One region of the Variovorax sp. RCC_210 genome, then DNA from elsewhere that is predicted to be linked to it. Evidence: riboswitches for the same ligand, from Rfam matches in the RefSeq annotation. Region 1 holds a riboswitch; the other holds the start of a gene.
The links. A riboswitch is a leader RNA that binds a small molecule or an ion and turns the genes downstream of it on or off. The one in region 1 is predicted to bind glycine.

Region 2: another riboswitch for glycine. It lies ahead of AB6807_RS26580 (D-amino acid dehydrogenase); the one in region 1 lies ahead of gcvT (glycine cleavage system aminomethyltransferase GcvT).

The regions. Positions count from the first base shown of each region.
Region 1 covers NZ_JBFUPJ010000006.1:328,681-332,182, forward strand. The annotation lists gene gcvH (glycine cleavage system protein GcvH) at 41-412, opposite strand; gene gcvT (glycine cleavage system aminomethyltransferase GcvT) at 482-1,696, opposite strand; glycine riboswitch at 1,742-1,852, opposite strand; glycine riboswitch at 1,869-1,955, opposite strand; gene AB6807_RS19825 (hypothetical protein) at 1,989-2,672, opposite strand; gene AB6807_RS19830 (AraC family transcriptional regulator N-terminal domain-containing protein) at 2,830-3,502, opposite strand, start outside.
Region 2 covers NZ_JBFUPJ010000011.1:79,859-83,360, reverse strand. The annotation lists gene AB6807_RS26580 (D-amino acid dehydrogenase) at 1-1,153, opposite strand, end outside; glycine riboswitch at 1,245-1,361, opposite strand; glycine riboswitch at 1,396-1,485, opposite strand; gene rfbB (dTDP-glucose 4,6-dehydratase) at 1,607-2,704, shown strand; gene rfbD (dTDP-4-dehydrorhamnose reductase) at 2,701-3,502, shown strand, end outside.

The DNA.
Region 1 (3,502 bases):
AGAAGCACACGAAGCGGCAAGCCGAGGGGCAAACATCATTTCAGGATTCGGCGGCGAACTTGTCGTAGCTGGCCGAGTCGAGCAGCGCGTCGAGTTGCGCGGGTTCGCTCAGCTTGACCTTGAAGAACCAGCCGCTGGCCAGCGGGTCGCTGTTGGCCAGCGAGGGGTCGGCGCGCAGGGCCTCGTTCACTTCGACGATCTCGCCCGACACGGGCATGAACACGTCGGCGGCGGCTTTCACCGACTCGACCACGCCGGCCACTTCGCCCTGGGCAAAGCTCTTGCCGACTTCGGGCAGGTCGACGAACACCACGTCGCCCAGCGCGTCCTGCGCGTGCACGGTGATGCCGACGGTGGCGGCATCGCCTTCGGCCGCCACCCATTCGTGGTCCTTGGTGTACTTGATGCTCATGAAAAACTCCTCGTGGAAAAAATGTTTCGGGGTGCAGAGCCTAGCCGGGTCCGGGGGCGGTCGGCAGGCTCAGCCGCGGTAATAGCGGGTCGGCACGAAGGGCAGGGTCGAGACTTCCATCGGCACCGGCCTGCCGCGCACGATGGCCTGGATGCGCGTGCCCGGCTCGGCGAACGCCGTGGCCACGTAGCCCATGGCGATGCAGCGGTCGGCCGTGGGGCCGAGCAGGCCGCTGGTGACGATGCCGATGTCGTGGCCCTCGAAGGACTGCAGCAGCGTGCCGTCGCGCACCGGAATGCGCTCCAGCGCCACCAGGCCCACGCGCTTGCGCTTGAGCGTGTCGTGGTCGGTGTGGCCGGCCGCGCCCGGGGTGGCCGCGGCGAGCTGCGCCAGGATCCTGGCCGCACCGGGAAAGCCGCCTTCGCGCGCGCCACCGGCGCGGCGCACCTTCTGCATCGCCCAGTTGAGCGAGGCCTCGACCGGCGTGGTGGTGGTGTCGATGTCGTTGCCGTACAGGCACAGGCCGGCCTCGAGCCGCAGCGAATTGCGCGCGCCCAGGCCGATGGGCTTCACTTCGGGCTGGGCGAGCAGCAGGCGCGCCAGCGGCTCGGCGTCGGTGGCGGCCACCGAGATCTCGAAGCCGTCTTCGCCGGTGTAGCCGCTGCGGGTGACGAAGGCTGGCACCTTCGCGTCGCCGTCGCCGATCTGCACCGCGCCGCCGGTCATGAACACGAAGCGCTCGATGCCGGGCGACAGGCGCGCCAGCGTGGCGGCCGCCTGCGGGCCCTGCAGCGCCAGCAGCGCTTGGTCGGGCAGGGGCTGCACGGTGCAGCGGCTGCCGATCTTCTGCTGGATGTGCGCGATGTCGGCCACCTTGCAGGCGCCGTTGACGATCACGAAGAGCGAGCCGTTGCCTTCGTTGAAGAACATCAGGTCGTCGAGGATGCCGCCCTCGTCGTTCAGCAGCAGGCCGTAGCGCTGCTTGCCGGCGGGCAGGTCGATCACGTCGACGGGCATCAGGGTTTCGAAGGCGGCCGCGGCGTCGGGGCCGACCAGGCGCAGCTGGCCCATGTGGGAAATGTCGAACAGGCCGGCCGCGTCGCGCGTGTGCTTGTGCTCGGCCATCAGGCCGGCGGGGTATTGCACCGGCATGGTGTAGCCGGCGAAGGGGACCATGCGGGCGCCGAGCTCGACGTGCAGGTCGTGCAGGGGTGTCTTCAACAGGGTGTCGGAGGCGGAAGCAGCGGAAGCGGCGGGAGCAGCGGAAGCAGTGGAAGAGGCCATGGGGCACTCCAAAGGGGCAGACGAAATCCATGACGCAAGCCATGGGCCACCCCTGCTGTCCGCTTTACCTGAGAGATTCGCCCCACGATCGGGGTTTGCTCCTTCGGTGGGCCGTTGCACCGTGGGGTGCGGCGGCCTCTCTCCAGCAAGGAAACGCCGGTGTGCACCGGCGCCTTGTCAGTCCTTTTGCCTGAGCGTTCGGGAGACCCCTGCGCCTTCGGCGGCCCCGTCGCGCGGGGCTCTCTCCTGACCCGGGCGAGTGTAGTGGATCGCGGCGCGCGGGGCTTTGGCCTCAGTGAACGATTTCAGCCGGCGGCAGCAGCCGGTCGATGCGCTCGCGCAGCGACTCGGCGCGCTCGGCCCCGGCCGCCTTCTCGACCTCGCTGAGCATCAGCGCGGCAATGGTCATCATCGCCTCGCGGTCGCGCGCTTCGCGCAGGGCGTCGCGCATCTGCGACGCGAACTTGGGGTCGCGGCGCACGAACATGCGCTCGCAGATGTCGAACAGGAACATGCGCGTGGTCGCCAGCGAGCGCTTGCCGTCGAAGCTGTCGGCCGAGGTGCTGACCTGGATCGGGTCGACCGCCGGCAGCGCCGCCATGGCTTGAGCCGCCTGGGCGTCGCTGGCCGCTTGCGCGGCCTGCGATGCCTGCGATGCCTGCGATGCCTGCGACGCCAGTAGCGCGGCCTGGGCGGCAGCTGCAGCCGCCGCGTGCGGGTCTTGCAGGTAGCCGCGCTGCACCAGGGCCGACAGCGCCTGCTCGGCCTCGTCCCGCGTGCTGAACAGCGGGCTGAAGTCGGTCAGCGAGCGCCGGCCGTCGGCCATGAGCAGCAGCGCGCGCTCGCGCTGGCTGAGCGTGCGCTGGCGGCCCTGGAGTTCGTCGCGCGCCTTGTCGGTCTTGGTGGGAAACATGGCAGCCACAGCTTTTTCGGGAATCGAGGGCTGCAGCATCGTTGCAAGTGGTGACATCTTCATGAACGTTCTACTTACACGGGCAATCGCCGCTGTCGACCTCGGCCGCCTGCGATTTCCTTGCGAGTGAGCCACGGAACGGGAGTCGACCTCACACGCGCGTTCGTTTTCTTAGAAGCAGATGGCGCGAAGTCCTCCCCGTTGGACCGCTGCGCGGCAGTCAGACCAGTCCGAAAGCGGTCGGCCCCGCCCCCTGTCGAAACCGCGCGGCGTCGCGGGCTGGGGAGATGCCGAACAACCTGGCGTACTCCCGGCTGAATTGCGAAGGGCTTTCATAGCCGACCGCGTAAGCGGTCCTGGCGGCATCGCCGCTGGCCACGATCAGCTTTCTCGCTGCATGAAGGTGCAGCGTCTTTTGGTATTGCAGCGGGCTCATGCCTGTGGCCGCCTTGAAGTGGCGGTGGAAAGACGGCACGCTCATGCCGGCCAACTCGGCAAGCGCCGATACCGAAAGGGACGTGTCGACTTGCTGGCGTATCCGCTGGATCACCTCGCGGATTCTCGCCAGCTGGCCGTCCACGCTGAGCGCCTGTCGCAGCATGGGGGCATGCGGACTGCGCAGCAGTTGGTACAGCACCTCCCGCTCACGTCCTTTTGAAAGCGCGGCGATGTCATCGGGGCGATCCAGAAGCGCCAGCAGGCTGTCGAGCGCCTCCAGAAGCGGTTGCGAGACGGTCGCCACGCCGAATCCCATGGTTTGCGGCAATGTAGAAACCGGCGGCAGCTCGGTGACCAGGTTCGCGAGCATGGCGTGGTCGAGCGTCAGGCCCACTGCGACATAGGGCTTGTCGGTTTCCGCTTCGAGCACGCAACCGGTCGCGGGCAATTCGACG
Region 2 (3,502 bases), on a different contig from region 1:
GGAACAGGTTGGCGAGCTTGGTCTTGCCGATCAGCGGCACGTTGCTCGGCGTGGCCGGGCGCAGGCCGGTCCAGAACTGCGCCTGCGTGGTGTCGCCGGCGCCGGGGAACAGTTCTTCGACGCGGCGCACGATGGCCTCGCAGCGCACCTGGTTCAGGTCGCGGTCGTAGCCGTTGAGCTCGGCCGTGCCGGCGATGCGCAGGCGGTCGCCCGTCTCCGAGGTGTAGCGCGAGAACACCAGCTTGAACTCGTCGTCGGTCAGCGAGACCTGGTGCGCCTTGGCGGCGTCCTTCACGGGCAGCGTCACCGAATAGCCCTTGGCCGGGTAGATCGGCAGGCGGATGCCCAGCGGCGCGGCGAGCAGCGGGCTCAGCGAGCCCATCGCCATCACGAAGGCGTCGCCGCGAATGCGCTGGAAACGGCCTTCGTTGTCGGTCACCTCGACGTGGTCGATGGCGCCGCCGGCTTCGCGCAGTGCGGTGATGGTGTGGCTCATGAGGAACTTCACGCCGGCCGCGGCGGCGAGCTTCGACAGTTCGCGCGCGAAGCGGTTGGCATCGCCCGACTCGTCCTCGGCCGTGAAGGTGGCGCCGGCCAGCTTCGGGCGGATGTGGGCGAGGGCTGGCTCGATCTTCACCGCCTCGTCGGCCGAGATGACCTGGCGTTCGCAGCCCAGGGCGCGCATCTGCTCGGCGGGGGCGAGGGCGCCGTCGAACTCCTTCTGCGTCGTATAGAAGTGCAGGATGCCTTGGGTGCGCTGGTCGTAGTCGATTCGCGTGTCGCGGCGCAACTGTTGCAACATCTCGCGGCTGTAGGTGCCCAGGCGAACGATTTGTTCGATGTTGTGGCGGGTGCGCGCCGGCGTGCATTCGCGCAGGAACTGCAGGCCCCAGAGCCACTGGCGCATGTCCGCGCGGATGCGAAAGAGCAGCGGGGCGTCTTCCTTGCCCAGCCATTGCAGCACCTTGAGCGGCGCGCTGGGGTTGGCCCAGGGTTCGGCATGGCTCACCGAGATCTGCCCGCCGTTGGCGAAGCTGGTTTCGGCGGCCGGGGTGGCCTGCCGGTCGATCACGGTCACTTCGTGGCCGAGTTGCTGGAGGTAGTAAGCCGAGGTCACGCCGAGCAGGCCGGCGCCAAGAACGATCACGCGCATTTCAAGTACCTTTGAGGTTGCAGCGCTTGAACGACGGGCGTGGTGTGCTATTGAATCAATAGCAGGCAACCGGACGACCGAAGTCCAAGTTGCCGCTCCCCCTGTCCTCGGTACCTGAGAGATTCACCTGTTGCGCCATTGCAACGGGTTTGCTCCTTCGGTGCATCGCGACCAATGAACGGTGCGATGGCTCTCCAGACGGCGTTTGATGTGGTGCAGTACTGACCCCTTGCCGAAGCCTTTTCAAGACTTCGTCGGGCCGACCTGAGCGTTTATGGGAGTTTGCGCCTTCGGTAGGGCCACCGGGTGGCCCGCTCTCCTGCAGTGCCGCGATTGTAAACACGGGGTGAAGAGAACGGTAACGTCTTGTGTTTCGGCCTGTTGACCCAATGGGATAATCGCGCGTTACGTTCATTGCGACAAGGCGATGACTTCCAACATTCAGGGGACTCCATGATCTTGGTTACCGGCGGCGCTGGCTTCATTGGCGCCAATTTCGTACTCGACTGGATCGCGAACAGCGACGAGCCGGTCGTGAATCTCGACAAGTTGACCTACGCGGGCAACCTCGAGACCCTCGCGTCGCTCAAGGGCAACCCCCGACACATCTTCGTGCAGGGCGACATCGGCGACAGCGCCCTTATCGACCGCCTGCTGGCCGAGCACAAGCCGCGCGCCGTGGTCAACTTTGCCGCCGAGTCGCACGTCGACCGCTCCATCCACGGCCCCGAAGACTTCGTGCAGACCAACGTGCTCGGCACCTTCCGCCTGCTCGAGTCGGTGCGCGGTTTCTGGAGCGCGCTGCCGGCCGACGAGAAGACCGCCTTCCGCTTCCTGCACGTGTCGACCGACGAGGTGTACGGCTCGCTTTCCAAGACCGACGCCGCCTTCACCGAAGAGCACAAGTACGAGCCCAACAGCCCGTACTCGGCGAGCAAGGCCGCCAGCGACCACCTCGTGCGCGCCTGGCACCACACCTACGGCCTGCCGGTGCTCACCACCAACTGCTCGAACAACTACGGTCCCTTCCACTTCCCCGAGAAGCTGATCCCGTTGATGATCGTCAACGCGCTGGCCGGCAAGCCGCTGCCCGTGTACGGCGACGGCATGCAGGTGCGCGACTGGCTCTACGTGAAGGACCACTGCAGCGCCATCCGCCGCGTGCTCGAGGCCGGCCGGCTCGGTGAAACCTACAACGTCGGCGGCTGGAACGAGAAGCCCAACATCGAGATCGTCAACACCGTGTGTGCGCTGCTCGACGAGTTGCGCCCCAAGGCCGACGGCAAGCCGTACAACGCGCAGATCACGTACGTCACCGACCGCCCCGGCCACGACCGCCGCTACGCCATCGACGCGCGCAAGCTGGAGCGCGAACTCGGCTGGAAGCCCGCCGAGACCTTCGACACCGGCATCCGCAAGACGGTGGAGTGGTACCTCGCGAACAGCGAGTGGGTGCACAACGTGCAAAGCGGTGCCTACCGCGAGTGGGTCGAAAAGCAATACGACGCCGCACCTGCAGCATCGACCGCACCGACGAAGGCCGCGGCATGAAGCTGCTGCTGCTGGGCAAGGGCGGGCAGGTCGGCTGGGAACTGCAGCGCAGCCTGGCGCCGCTCGGTGAGCTGGTGGCGCTCGACTTCGACAGCACCGATTTCCACGCCGACTTCAGCCGGCCCGAGCAGCTGGCGGAGACCGTGCTCAAGGTGCGCCCCGACGTCATCGTCAATGCCGCGGCGCACACCGCCGTCGACAAGGCCGAGAGCGAGCCCGAGTTCGCGCGCAAGCTCAACGCCACCTCGCCCGGCGTGGTGGCCGAGGCGGCCCGGCAGATCGGCGCGCTGATGGTGCATTACTCGACCGACTACGTCTTCGACGGCAGCGGCAGCAAGCCCTGGAAGGAAGACGACGCGACCGGCCCGCTCAGCGTATACGGCCAGACCAAGCTCGAGGGCGAGCAGCTGGTGGCGCAGAACTGCCCGAAGCACCTGATCTTTCGCACCAGCTGGGTGTATGCGGCGCGGGGCGGCAACTTCGCCAAGACCATGCTGCGGCTGGCCAAGGAGCGCGACAAGCTGACCGTCATCGACGACCAGTTCGGCGCCCCCACCGGAGCGGAACTGCTGGCCGACGTGACCGCGCACGCCATTCGCGCGACGCTGCAAGACCCGTCGAAAGCCGGGCTGTACCACGCGATTGCCGGCGGCGAGACCACCTGGCACGGCTACGCGCGCTTCGTGCTCGAGCTGGCGCAGCAGGCGGGTGTCGAGCTGAAGGCGGGCCCCGATGCCGTCGAGGCCGTGCCGACCAGCGCGTTTCCGACGCCGGCGAAGCGGCCGCACAACTCGCGCC